DNA from 3 places in the Geobacillus sp. ZGt-1 genome. Region 1 is predicted to be linked to each of the others. Evidence: riboswitches for the same ligand, from Rfam matches in the RefSeq annotation. Region 1 holds a riboswitch; each other region holds the start of a gene.
What was found. Region 1 has a riboswitch for S-adenosylmethionine ahead of mtnK (S-methyl-5-thioribose kinase). Riboswitches for the same ligand answer to the same signal wherever they lie in the genome.

Region 2: linked by a shared signal. The riboswitch ahead of metK (methionine adenosyltransferase) and the one ahead of mtnK (S-methyl-5-thioribose kinase) in region 1 are both predicted to bind S-adenosylmethionine.
Region 3: linked by a shared signal. The riboswitch ahead of VU18_RS13095 (methionine ABC transporter ATP-binding protein) and the one ahead of mtnK (S-methyl-5-thioribose kinase) in region 1 are both predicted to bind S-adenosylmethionine.

What each region holds. Positions count from the first base shown of each region.
Region 1 is NZ_LDPD01000012.1:63,201-67,680, forward strand. Features, by position in the region: gene mtnA (S-methyl-5-thioribose-1-phosphate isomerase) at 1-772, opposite strand, end outside; gene mtnK (S-methyl-5-thioribose kinase) at 855-2,045, opposite strand; SAM riboswitch class I at 2,186-2,354, opposite strand; gene VU18_RS04015 (carbon-nitrogen family hydrolase) at 2,449-3,261, opposite strand; gene VU18_RS04020 (pyridoxal phosphate-dependent aminotransferase) at 3,360-4,480, shown strand, end outside.
Region 2 is NZ_LDPD01000023.1:742,796-747,275, reverse strand. Features, by position in the region: gene pckA (phosphoenolpyruvate carboxykinase (ATP)) at 2-1,588, opposite strand; SAM riboswitch class I at 1,807-1,921, shown strand; gene metK (methionine adenosyltransferase) at 2,051-3,262, shown strand; gene VU18_RS12450 (gamma carbonic anhydrase family protein) at 3,285-3,833, opposite strand; gene VU18_RS12445 (tetraprenyl-beta-curcumene synthase family protein) at 4,172-4,480, shown strand, end outside.
Region 3 is NZ_LDPD01000025.1:86,184-90,663, forward strand. Features, by position in the region: gene VU18_RS13085 (MetQ/NlpA family ABC transporter substrate-binding protein) at 1-506, opposite strand, end outside; gene VU18_RS13090 (methionine ABC transporter permease) at 522-1,190, opposite strand; gene VU18_RS13095 (methionine ABC transporter ATP-binding protein) at 1,180-2,208, opposite strand; SAM riboswitch class I at 2,296-2,405, opposite strand; gene VU18_RS13100 (hypothetical protein) at 2,479-2,826, opposite strand; gene VU18_RS13105 (thioredoxin family protein) at 2,972-3,289, opposite strand; gene VU18_RS13110 (toprim domain-containing protein) at 3,286-3,645, opposite strand; gene VU18_RS13115 (YusG family protein) at 3,744-3,980, opposite strand; gene gcvH (glycine cleavage system protein GcvH) at 4,056-4,439, opposite strand.

The sequences.
Region 1 (4,480 bases):
AGGCCAGGCCGAACGTGCCGATTTTGTTCGCCGTATCGCCGTTTTGCGCGATCCGGTCGGCGCCGACGATGATGGCGCCAATGCCTTTCGCCTTGATCGCTTGCGCTGCCATGTTGTCGGTGATGAGCGTCACATCAACGCCCGCTTGCATCAGTTCCCAAGCGGTCAGGCGCGCCCCTTGCAACACCGGCCGCGTCTCGAGAGCGTAAACGGATAGTTCAATTCCTTTTTCTTTCGCCAAATAAAACGGGGCGAGCGCCGTTCCGTAGCGGGCGGTGGCGATCGAGCCGGCGTTGCAAATCGTCATCACCCGCTCGCCGGGCCTGAAGAGCGACAAGGCATGCTCGCCAATGCGGCGGCACACATCCTCGTCTTCTACTTGAATGCGAATCGCTTCGTGGACGAGCGTCGTTTTGGCCTCGTTGACGGAAAGGGCGTCGGCCGCAGCGGTGACGAGCCGATCGAGCGCCCAAAACAAGTTGACGGCAGTCGGCCGGGCACTGGCTAGGTAGTCACGATCTCGTTTCAAGCGACGGCGGAATTCATCGAGCGATTCGGTGTCGTAGCGTAAAGCGGCAAGCGCCAGGCCATAGGCGGCGGTGATGCCGATCGCCGGCGCGCCGCGCACTTTCAGCGTGGCAATCGCCTCATAGACGTCTTCCAGAGTGTGCAAGTCGATATATTCGATGATGGATGGAAGCTTTTGCTGGTTTAAAATCGTCACATGCGTCTCGCGCCATTCAACGGAGCGTGGGATGGCAAAGGTGCTCATCGCCATCTTCCTTTCTCTTTTTTTTGGTTTGTCCGGGTCAGCGCCGCGCAGCTTGCGTCGAGACCCGGACGATTGTATGGCATTATTGTTCCGTTTCGGCAAACAGGCGGCGGAAGTCTTCCGTTCCGGTGAACACGCGGCGCTCAATGATCAAGCGGCGGCCGAGACGGAGGGCATGCCGTTTGGCAACAAGCCGTTCATCTTTGTGCTCGATGCCGTCAAGGTCCGCCACATGGGCGAGGCCGATCGTCCGGCGGATGACTTCGCAGCCGGCAAAGCCGACGGCGTCGATGAACGCGTGCCGGAGCACGTCCTCGAGCAAGCCCGGCGTCGCGGCGTACGTTTCCACGCTCTCGGTGCGCCAAAGGTTTGAGAACACGGACGCAAAGACGTCCCATGTCCGGTCGATGTGGTCAAAGAGCGGTTGGCGCTCTAATTCAGAGCGGGACAACGCATTTAACAGCAAATTGGCGAAAAATTGGCCAAGGTCAAACCCGATCGGACCGTAAAAGGCGAATTCTGGGTCGATCACTTTCGTTTCGTCGGCGCTTACGAAAATGCTGCCGGTATGCAAATCGCCATGCAAGAGCACATCGGCTTCGGTTAAAAACTTGCGCTTCAGCTTTGCTGCTTCTAGGTGGAGTCGGTCATCGCGCCAAAGCGCTTCAACGTCTGGGCGCAATTCGTCTTCAAAGTTGTTCGTTTCGTGGTCAAAAAACGGGTCGGTGAAGACGAGGTCTTCGGTAATTTTGCACAGTTCCGGATTGACGAAGCTTTGCGCCAATTTCTTTTTCTCTTGCTGGTTCATGCCGAAGTCAGACGTATAAAATGCCGTTTTGGCGACAAACTCGCCGATATGCTGGGACAAAAGCGGATACGTTTTCCCTTCGATCAGCCCTTTGCGGGCGATTTGCAAACGGGATAAGTCTTCCATCACCGTAATGGCGAGCGATTCGTCAGAATAGTAGACTTTCGGCACGTATTGCGGCACGTAGCTCGCAAACGTGCGCAGCGCGTTGCTTTCAATGACAGCGCGCTTTAACGTGAGCGGCCAGCTTTCGCCGACCACTTTGGCGTACGGCAACGCTTGTTTGATGATGACGCCTTGTTTCGTTTCTTGATCGACGATATGAAAAACAAGGTTCAAGTTCCCGTCGCCGATCTCGCGGCAGGCAAGCGGCGCTCCGTCGCGGAATAGGCCGAGGCGGACAGCGAGAGATACCGCCTTCGGTTCGGTCAGCGGTTCGTAAACCGATGTTTGAACAGTGGTCATTTCCTTGTTCCCCCTTTTTTCATTTCGCTCGTTTTCAAATGCCGGTTCTGACGCGGCGCTGAAATCTCGGCGTTTCCGGCAAATGAAAAAGCCTCTTTCGCATACGGAAAGAGGCTTGAAGATTCATTCGTTCTTCGCGCCTCTTATCTTTCAGAAAGACATCGGTCTTTCTGTTGGACTTAGCACCGTGCCCTGCGGAAGCATGACGCTTCCGGCGCCGCCCTTGGCGTGCGCCCTATCTCACGATAGTATTACGGTCGGTTGCTGGGCTTCATTGGGCCAATTCCCTCAGCCAACTCTTGATAAGAGTACCGATTTCTCGTATTCAGTTTTTGCAATTTTCACGATGTTGTCAATCGTTTGGTTGTTTGATTCGAATGATACATGGTCGATCAATCGATTGTCAATACGTTTTGAAAAAATTTTTTGCCGCTTCGTAGTCGTGCGGCCGGCGGTCGGCAAACACCGGGATGCGTGCGCGGACGTCCGCAACGAGTGCGGGATCGATGTCGGCCGAGAGAATGCCCGGCTTCTCGTCCGCCTCGGCGATCACTTCGCCCCATGGGTCGATGACGAGCGAATGGCCGGCAAAGACGTTGTTCGGGTCGCGGCCAGCCCGGTTGCAGGCGACGACGTAGCATTGGTTTTCAATCGCCCGCGCCATCAAGAGCGTCCGCCAATGGTGCAGGCGGGGAAGCGGCCATTCGGCGACGACAAACAGCACTTCCGCTCCGGCCAACGCATGGGCGCGAATCCACTCCGGAAAGCGGATGTCATAGCAAATGACCCCGGCGCATGCAAGCCCGTCGAGCGAAAACAAGCCTAAGCTGCTTCCCGGCTGCAAATACAAATGTTCATCCATTAATTGGAACAGATGGAGTTTGCTGTATTCGCCGACGATTTGGCCATGGCGGTCGGCCACGATCATCGTGTTTGTCACGCCGGCGGCTGTTTTTTTGGCGACCGAACCAGCGACGAAATGGACGCCGTACGTTTGCGCCAATCGGGAAGCGAGCGCCTTCGCCCGTTCGGCGCCTTCGTCGGCAATTTCATCCAGGCGCGTCAAATCGTAGCCGGTCGTCCATAACTCTGGCAGCACGATGATGTCAGCGCCGTCTTTGGCAGCGGATTCCACGGCCTGTTCGGCTTGCTGTTCGTTTTTTGCTGGATCGCCAAATGCAATGTCAAGCTGCAGGCAGGCGATGCGGATCGTCATGAGCGTTCACCTCGGAAAAAAATTTTTCTTTACATTTTGCTTTTAACGATATATGATGTTGCACTAGAATTTCAAGAATTTTTGAGAAGGTGTGGACGATGACGATCGAATTTCCCTTTTCCGAACTGCTTGAACAGCTGCCGAAGCAGTTTTTCGCCTCGCTCGTGGCGAAAGTCGGTGCGAAGATCAAGGCGGGTTATGATGTGATCAACTTAGGGCAGGGCAATCCGGATCAGCCGACGCCGGCGCACATTGTCGAAGCGATGCAGAAGGCAGCCGCGAACCCAAAATACCATAAATATTCGCCGTTTCAAGGCTACTCGTTTTTGAAAGAAGCCGTAGCGGCGTTTTACGCGCGCGAGTACGGGGTGACGATCGACCCGGCCCGCGAGGTCGCCATCTTGTTCGGCGGCAAAGCCGGGCTTGTCGAGCTGCCGCTTTGCCTCGTCAACCCGGGCGATGTGGTGCTTGTCCCGGACCCGGGCTATCCGGACTATTGGTCGGGGATCGCGCTTGCCCGCGCGCGGATGGAGATGATGCCGCTTTCTTCGGAAAACGGATTCTTACCGGATTACGAAGCCATTCCGGAGTCGGTCGCCGACCGAGCGAAGCTCATGTTTTTAAACTATCCGAACAATCCGACCGGTGCGACGGCGACAAAGGAATTTTTCGCGGAGACGGTGGCGTTTGCCGCCAAGCACGGCATTGCCGTCGTGCACGATTTCGCTTATGGGGCGATCGGCTTTGACGGCCGGAAACCGGTCAGCTTCCTGGAAGCCGATGGGGCGAAAGACGTCGGCGTCGAAATTTATACGTTTTCGAAAACATACAATATGGCCGGCTGGCGTGTGGCGTTTGCCGTCGGCAACGAGCGGATCATTCGGGCGCTTGAGCTTTTGCAGGATCATTTGTATGTCAGCTTGTTCGGCGCCATCCAAGAAGCGGCCGCCGCGGCGCTCCTTGGTCCGCAAGATTGTGTCACGGAGTTGGTCGCATTGTATGAGGCGCGCCGCAATGCGTTCATCGCTGCGCTCTGCGAGATCGGTTGGGAAGCGCCGGCGCCATATGGGTCGTTTTTCGCCTGGCTTCCGCTGCCAAAAGGCATATCATCCGCTGAGTTTGCCGACATGCTGCTTGAGCGGGCGCATGTCGCCGTCGCCCCAGGCATCGGGTTCGGCGAGCACGGCGAAGGGTATGTGCGCGTCGGCCTCTTGACCGA
Region 2 (4,480 bases), on a different contig from region 1:
GTTACACGAGCGGTCCGCCGAGTTTTTCGATCGTCGGGTCGATATGGGCGAACTTTCGGAAGTTGGCGCGGAACTTTTGCGCCAGCTCTTTTGCTTTTTGTTCGTATGCTTGTTTGTCAGCCCATGTGTTTTGCGGCTGCAGGACGTCATCCGGCACGCCGGGGACGTGGGTTGGGATGGCGAGGCCGAAAATCGGGTCTTGCACCGTTTCGACGTTGTCCAGCTCCCCTTCGACGGCGGCTTGCACCATCGCCCGGGTGTAGGCGAGCTTCATGCGGCTGCCGACGCCGTACGGTCCCCCTGTCCAGCCGGTGTTGACCAAAAAGACGCGGACGTTGTGTTCGGCGATTTTTTGCCCGAGCATTTCCGCGTATTCGACGGCCGGGCGCGGCAAAAACGGTGCGCCAAAGCACGTTGAGAACGTTGCTTCCGGTTCGGTGACGCCGCGTTCGGTGCCGGCGAGTTTGCTTGTGTAGCCGCTTAAGAAATGGTACATCGCCTGTTCACGCGTCAGCTTGCTGATTGGCGGCAGGACGCCGAACGCATCAGCCGTCAAAAACACGATCGTGGACGGATGGCCGGCGACGCTTGGGTCGACGATGTTTTTGATCGCCTGAAGCGGGTAGGCGGCGCGCGTGTTTTCCGTCAGCGTGCCGTCGTCGTAATTCGGCACCCGCGTCGCGTCGTCGAGGACGACGTTTTCGAGCACCGCGCCGAAGCCGATGGCGTCAAAAATTTGCGGCTCTTTCTCGCGCGATAGGTTGATGCATTTCGCATAGCAGCCGCCTTCGATGTTGAAAATGCCGCGGTTTGACCAGCCGTGCTCATCATCGCCGATCAAGCGGCGGTTCGGGTCGGTCGAGAGCGTCGTTTTTCCCGTTCCCGACAAGCCGAAAAAGAGGGCGACGTCGCCTTCCTGGCCGACGTTGGCCGAGCAGTGCATCGGCAGGATGCCTTGTTCCGGCAGCAAATAGTTCATCACCGAGAAAATCGATTTTTTCATTTCGCCGGCATACTCGGTGCCGCCGATCAACACGGTGCGCCGTTCAAACGAGATGATGATGAACGCTTCCGAGCGCGTGCCGTCAACTTTCGGGTCGGCTTTAAAGTTCGGCGCGCAAATGACGGTGAATTGCGGCTCATGCGCGGCGAGCTCTGCGGCGCTCGGCCGAATGAACAGCTGATGGACGAACAAGTTGTGCCAGGCGAATTCGTTGACGACTTGAATCGGCAGCCGGTATTTCGGATCGGCGCCGGCAAAGCCTTTAAACACGAACAGTTCATCTTTCTTCATTAAATAGTCGAGCACTTTGTCGTACAGTTTATCAAACGTCTCCGGAGACATCGGCTGGTTGACCGCGCCCCAGTCGATCGTTTGCTTCGTTGACGGTTCTTCGACGATGTATTTGTCTTTCGGCGACCGCCCTGTGTACTTGCCGGTTGTCACCGCGACGGCTCCGGTGTGCGTCAGCCGTCCTTCGTTCCGTTGCAGGACTTTCTCAACGAGCTCGGCGACGGACAGTTGATGATGCACGTACGGTTTTTGCAGCAATAAATCAAGCTTATTCGTCATGTTTGCGATCCCCATATTCAAAACCTGCCTTCTTTTTGTAATCACTCTTGAAAATAGTATAACACATTTTTATTAATAGTCCATACTAATTGTGTGGGTTTTTCAAACTTTATTTTGCCCAATGTGTTGGTTTCCTTGAGGAAAGAATTTTCGCGGCTGGAAATGATAAAAAATGAATTTTGATAGTTGACTTTGCCGATTCCGTTGCGATAAGATAAGTCATTGAACGGATACTCTTATCCCGAGCCGGTGGAGGGACAGGCCCGATGAAGCCCAGCAACCGTCACAACTGTACATGTGTGAAATGGTGCTAACCTGTGGCAAGGCGCAGTCCTTGAACGATAAGAGTGAAAGGAAGCAATACGATTGCCATGACCTTTCCTCAGCCGTTACAGGAAAGGTTTTTTATATTGCGAAGGGAAAAAGGGAAATGAGTTCCGTGTCGCCACATTATGCCAAGAGGAGGAAACAAACCGAATGTCAGCCAAACGCCGCTTGTTTACTTCAGAGTCTGTGACGGAAGGACATCCGGATAAAATTTGCGACCAAATTTCTGACGCCATTTTGGATGCCATTTTGGAAAAAGATCCAAACGCCCGCGTCGCCTGCGAAACGAGCGTTACGACCGGGCTGGTGCTCGTGAGCGGGGAAATCACGACATCAACATACGTGGACATTCCGCGCATCGTCCGCGATACGGTCCGGGAGATCGGCTACACGCGCGCCAAATACGGATTTGACGCCGATACGTGCGCGGTGCTGACATCGATTGACGAACAATCGCCGGACATTGCGATGGGGGTGGACCGGGCGCTCGAGGCGCGCGAAGGTCAGATGACTGACGAGGAAATCGAAGCGATCGGCGCCGGCGACCAAGGATTGATGTTTGGGTTCGCCTGCAATGAGACGGAAGAATTGATGCCGATGCCGATTTCGCTTGCGCACCGCTTGGCGCGCCGATTGGCGGAAGTGCGCAAAACGGACGTCTTGCCGTACTTGCGGCCGGACGGGAAAACGCAAGTGACGATCGAATACGATGAAAACGGCAAACCGGTGCGCGTCGATACGATCGTCGTTTCCGCGCAGCACCATCCGGAAATTACGCAAGAGCAAATCCAGCGCGACATTAAAGAGCAGGTCATCAAGCCGGTCGTGCCCGCGGAGCTGCTTGATGAGAACACGAAATATTTCATCAACCCGACAGGACGGTTTGTCATCGGCGGTCCGCAAGGGGATGCTGGGTTGACGGGGCGCAAAATCATCGTCGATACGTACGGCGGCTACGCCCGCCACGGCGGTGGCGCGTTCTCGGGCAAAGATCCGACGAAAGTCGACCGCTCGGCGGCGTATGCGGCCCGCTATGTCGCGAAAAACATCGTCGCGGCAGGACTGGCCGACAAATGCGAAGTGCAGCTTGCCTACGCGATCGGCGTCGCCCGCCCAGTTTCGATTTCGATCGATACGTTCGGCACCGGCAAAGTGTCGGAAGACATTTTGATTGAAGTCGTGCGCAACAACTTCGATCTCCGCCCGGCGGGCATCATCAAAATGCTCGACCTTCGCCGCCCGATTTACAAACAGACGGCTGCTTACGGCCATTTTGGGCGTACGGACATCGACCTGCCGTGGGAGCGCACCGACAAAGCCGCCTTGTTGAAAGAACAAGCGCTGGCGTTGGCGGACAAGTGATGAAAGAAAAAGAGCTGCCTGATCACGGCAGCTCTTTTTTGTCGGCGCACGATGTCCGCTGTTGCTGCAGCGCTTTGTAATACTGCCCTTTCTCGACATATTCGCGGCGGATGCGCTCCATTTCGCGGATATCGTCTTCCGTCAGTTCGCGGACGACTTTCGCCGGCCGGCCGAGGGCGAGCGTGTTGGGCGGAATTTTTTTGCCCGGCGGCACTAAACTGCCGGCGCCGATAAACGCGCCTTCCCCGATTTCCGCGCGGTCCAAAATGATTGAGCCCATGCCGATGAGCGCGTTTTTGCGAACGATGGCGCTGTGCAAAATGACTTGATGGCCGACCGTCACCCCGTCCTCAATGATAAGCGGATTGTTTGGACTTTGATGCAAAATTGAGTTATCTTGAATATTGACCCGGTTGCCAATCACCGTTGGCGCCACATCGCCGCGAATGACGGTATTGAACCAAATGCTTGTCTCTTCGCCGATCACGACATCGCCGGTGATCGTCACATAGTCGGCGATAAAGGCGGAGGCGGCAATTTGCGGCGTTTTGCCTTTGTATGGGTAAATCATGGGCGTTCGTTCCTTTCTGTTGCAAAATCGATCGTTCACCATGTATTGTACAACGCTGCGTCCAAATCGCCAACGAAAGCGAGCGCGCCTAATCGGGATTGGTGAAAAACGTTTCGTTTCGCCCGATGAGTGGTTGGGATCGGGGAAGAAGATCCGATTTCACAAAGCTTCTCAACGTGAGAAGAACCGTTGTTGAGCGGCTTTTTCACTCCGTCGCCAACCCTTTTATGGTTTGCCCCGGCCGCATTGATGGCAATACTGGAAGACGAGATCGCAAGCTGTTCAGACGCGAAACGATTTTGGTTGCCGATAAGATGGAAATGCTAGGAGACGAGACCATGGTGTTTGCACCTGAGGTGAGCCGATTGAACATTCCGAAAAACCCCATCGCCTTGATGAAAATGGTGTATCGTGACGTGCTTCCGCTTGTCCACCGCGAGCTTGCCTATTGGCGGCGCCAGGCCGAGCGCATTCCCGACCCGGAATTGCGGCGCCAGGCGCTCGCAAGCATCGCTTCGAAAACGTTCCATTGCGAAGGCGGCTCCATTTTGGCGCTCTTGGCCGGAGAAAACATGGAGGATTGCATCCGCTTTATCGTTGCTTACCAGACGATCAGCGATTATTTGGATAATTTGTGCGACCGCAGC
Region 3 (4,480 bases), on a different contig from region 1:
GTTTTATCGACGCCCGGTTTCAATTTAATGAGCCCTTTTTCTTGCAGCATCGATAAAATGCGGCCATGGTCGGCGACCGAGTTGCTCATGATGATCGTCGCGCCGTCCGGCAGTTCTTCAATGCTTTTGTATTTTTTCGAGTATAAGCCGATCGGCTCGATATGAATGCCGCCGGCGTTGACGAAATCATAGCCGTACTCTTTCTTTTGCGATTCCAAATACGGAATGTGTTGGAAATAGTTTGCGTCGATTTGCTTCTCAGCCAGCGCTTTGTTCGGCAAGATGTAATCTTGGAACGTAATGATCTCCAAGTCGATGCCTTTTTTCTTCAAAATCGGTTTCGCTTTTTCCAAAATTTCCGCATGCGGCACGTTCGACGCACCGACTTTCAACTTCACCAATTTGCCGTCTTTGCCGCCTTCCGCGCTGTCGTTATTGTTGCCGCCGCATGCCGCCAAAGCGAGCACGAGAATGGCGGCGAGCAACACACCCAACCATTTCTTCATCAGTTGTTTCCCCCTTTATCGTTTATCGATTTTCGAAGTGACAAAGTCACCGATCAGCTGAATGATAAATACAATGACCAACACCAATACGGTTGCGACAAATGTCACATCGTTATGGTTGCGCTGGAACCCTTCCAAATACGCCAAGTTCCCAAGCCCGCCGGCGCCGATGGCTCCAGCCATCGCTGTATAGCTGACGAGCGACACCGCCGTCACCGTAATGCCGGAGACAAGCGCCGGCAATGACTCCGGCAGCAGCACTTTCCAAATGATCGTCCACGTTGAGGCGCCCATCGCTTGGGCTGCTTCGATGACGCCTTTATCAATTTCGCGAAGAGCGATTTCGACCATGCGGGCGTAAAACGGCGCGGCCCCAATGACCAAAGCCGGCAGCGCCGCATTGGCGCCAAGCATCGTCCCGACGAGCCATGTTGTAAACGGAATGAGCAAAATGATCAAAATAATAAACGGAATAGAGCGGAAAATGTTCACAAACGCCGCAACCACGGTATTGACAAACCGGTTTTCCCATAGGTTGCCCTTCGCTGTCAAAAATAGAAGCAAGCCAAGAACGATTCCGAGGACGAAAGTGGCCGCCACCGCCACTCCCGTCATATACAGCGTCTCGACCGTCGCCGCCCACACCGTCTCCCATTGCACGTTCGGCAGGAGGTTAGCGAGCATCGTGAATCACCTCCACCGCCACCTGCTGGCGTTGAATATAGTCAAGCGCCCGGTCGATTTCATCCCTCGCCCCGTCGAGGTGCACAAACAGCACCCCATAGGCGCCTTGATGGGTTTGCGAAATTTTCCCTTGCAAAATGTTGACATCGACGGCAAATTGCCGCACGACCTGGCTGATGAGCGGCTTTCCGGCTGCCGCGCCGACGAACGTCAGCTGCGCGATCAGCCCGCTCGGGTATTGGCCAAACAAATGGGAAATCGCCTCTTCCGTCTCCTCGGGCTCGATCAGCTGCTTGACGAACCGTTTCGTAATCGGCTGCTGCGGGTTGCGGAACACATGCAACACTTCGCCTTGCTCGACGATTCGGCCGCTTTCCATCACCGCAACGCGGTCGCAAATTTTGCGGATGACGTGCATTTCATGGGTGATCAGCACAATCGTCAGCCCGAGACGCTTGTTGATGTCAACGAGCAAGTCCAAAATCGCATCGGTCGTCTGCGGGTCCAACGCCGATGTCGCCTCGTCGCACAGCAAGACTTTCGGGTTGTTGGCGAGCGCCCGGGCGATGCCGACCCGCTGCTTTTGCCCGCCGCTCAGCTGCGACGGGTAGGCATCCTCGCGCCCGGAAAGGCCGACAAGCTCGATCAATTCATCCACCCGCTTGTTCCGCTCCTCTTTCGGGACGCCGGCAATTTCAAGCGGAAAGGCAATGTTTTCCCTGACTGTGCGAGACCAAAGCAAGTTGAAATGCTGGAAAATCATCCCGATTTCTTGGCGCGCCTTGCGCAGCTCCCGCCCTTTCACGCGCGTCATATCGCGCCCGGCGACGACCACCCGGCCGCTCGTCGGCTTCTCGAGCCCATTGAGCAAGCGGATGAGCGTACTTTTCCCAGCGCCGCTGTAGCCGATAATGCCGAAAATTTCTCCTTCGCGAATCTCAAGCGACACATTGTCGACGGCTGTGACCGAACCGTTGGCCGCTTGATAGATTTTCGTCACTTGTTCGAGTGTAATCATCGTTTCACCTTCCTCCCCAAGCGGCAGAGCGCAAAAAGAAAACCTTTCTGCCCGCAGAGAACAGAAAGGTATTGTGCACCATTCCGTCTCTTATCTCTCAAAGCAGGCCGCTTTGTGTGAATTGGCACCATTTCAGCACATGCGCTGACGGTTGCCGGGCTTCATTGGGCACATCCCTCCACCTCTCTTGATAAGAGCGCAACAATCGCCTATTCAATTGACTACGAATGTGATTGTATCATTGTCTGTCGAAGCGTGTCAACATCTTTTTTATCCGACGTCCCGATAAGGCTTAGCCAAATGGAGGAGCGACTCAAGCAGCAACAGATGACGAAAGCTTCCCGATACATGCACTTCGCGCAGCCGGACGAGCTGCTGCAGCTTCAGTTCGCCGTTCAGCAGGGACGCGAGCGCCTCTTTGGAACCGCGCACCGTCAATGTTTTCCGTTCATCGTTTTCCATCCCTCTAGCGGCTGATTCCTTGCCGATCAACAGCAAGGCGGTTTCGTCATCGCTTTCAAACCGAACATACAGCTGCTCATCCGGCAAAATCGGCACCAAATGGCGCAACACTTGCATCCGTTCCACGAACTGCCCAACTAATTCACGCATTTCCATGGATATCCCCTCCCCCATTTTTATTTTTTCACTTCCACCTGAAGAGGAGAAATCCTTTACAAAAATCTCGACAACCCGTTGACGAACGAGCGCCGTTTTTGTCATTTCCCAAGAAATGTGTCAAACAGCGTCAAAAAAAGGCGAATCATCGGGACGGCAAGCAGGCTTGAATCACTTCGTACAAATACGGAACGGAATGAAAGGCATACCACTTGCCTGCGACCGTTCCGTCCCTAAAAAGAAGCAGGCAAGGAACGCTTTCAATTTTCCACGCAACGGCCTGCTCAGGGATATAGTTGATGTCCGTTTCGTAAAACGGCAGCGCCGGAAACAACTGCTCCACCACCGTGAGCATCCGCCGCGCCAGCTGGCACGTGCCGCACAGCGGGGTATACAAGTAAAGGGCCAGAAGCGGCTCGACTTCCACCACTCGCATGACATCGTTTCGGTCGATCGCTTTCACTCGCCTCTTCCCCTCATGAGCGATTCGATGCGGACGTCGAAACGAGCGCGCAACAGCACTTGCGCCAAGTGCCAAGGCGGAGCGGCCGCCACTTCGCGATACGCCCGGTCAATGTAAAGATGCTCCGCCTCTGGAAACATGCGGCGAAACTGCCGGCGCAATTTTTCTCCCGCCTCATCGGCATCGGCCAAGACGTATACATCGCATCCTTCCAGCTCATCGGCCAGCTCCTCAAGGCGCGCATCACTGATCGTGCCGTTTGTGCAGACGATGACGACTGGTTCGTTCAGCACCGCCGCCACTTTTTGCTTGTCTGATCGCCCTTCGACGATGATCACTTTTTCCACGCGTCGCATGTCCGACCCACCTAACTTCAAATGAGGATACTATTATTGTATGTCTTGCGCCGGCCAAATGTTGAAAATGAAAAGCAACGGCCATCCACCGTTGCCTTTCAACACCAGCCCGCTTCCCCGTCGCAATCGACATATTTTTGGTCCGGCTCAACGGTAGCGGTCACCTGTTTGTAAATTCTTCCGTTTTGTTCGGTATACCCCTTTTTCAACGGGACGGCCGCCGGAAGCGGAAGGCGCCCGATGAGCTCTCCTTCCTCGTACAACTCCAGCGAGCGGCCGTTCAGTTTGCCGATGATCCGGTCCGTGACATCTATGCGCGTCGTTTGCAGCGCCATCGCGAGCACCCCTTTTTTCAATCAAATTCCGGTATGTATAGAGTGCCCGAATCGAAGCGAAGATTGCAGGAACGTTTATCCTTCGTTGATCATCGCCTCGTATTGTTCCGCCGTCAACAAATTGTCGATTTCGCTCAAATCATTCGGTTTGACGACGATCATCCACGCTTTGTCATACGGCGATTCGTTCACGTACTCCGGATGGTCATTTAACGCCTCATTCACTTCAACGACCGTGCCGCTGATCGGCGCATACAATTCCGAGACCGTTTTCACCGATTCAACGCTGCCGAACGGCTCGTTCGCCGTAACCTCTGCGCCGACTTCCGGCAGCTCGACAAAGACGATGTCGCCAAGCTCTGATTGGGCGTAATCCGTAATGCCGATGCGCACGTTCTCTCCTTCCACGCGCACCCACTCATGCTCCTTTGTATAGCGAAGTTCTTTCGGCGTGTTCATCGTATCCCTCCATTGCGACAAAATGTATATTCCTTTTCATC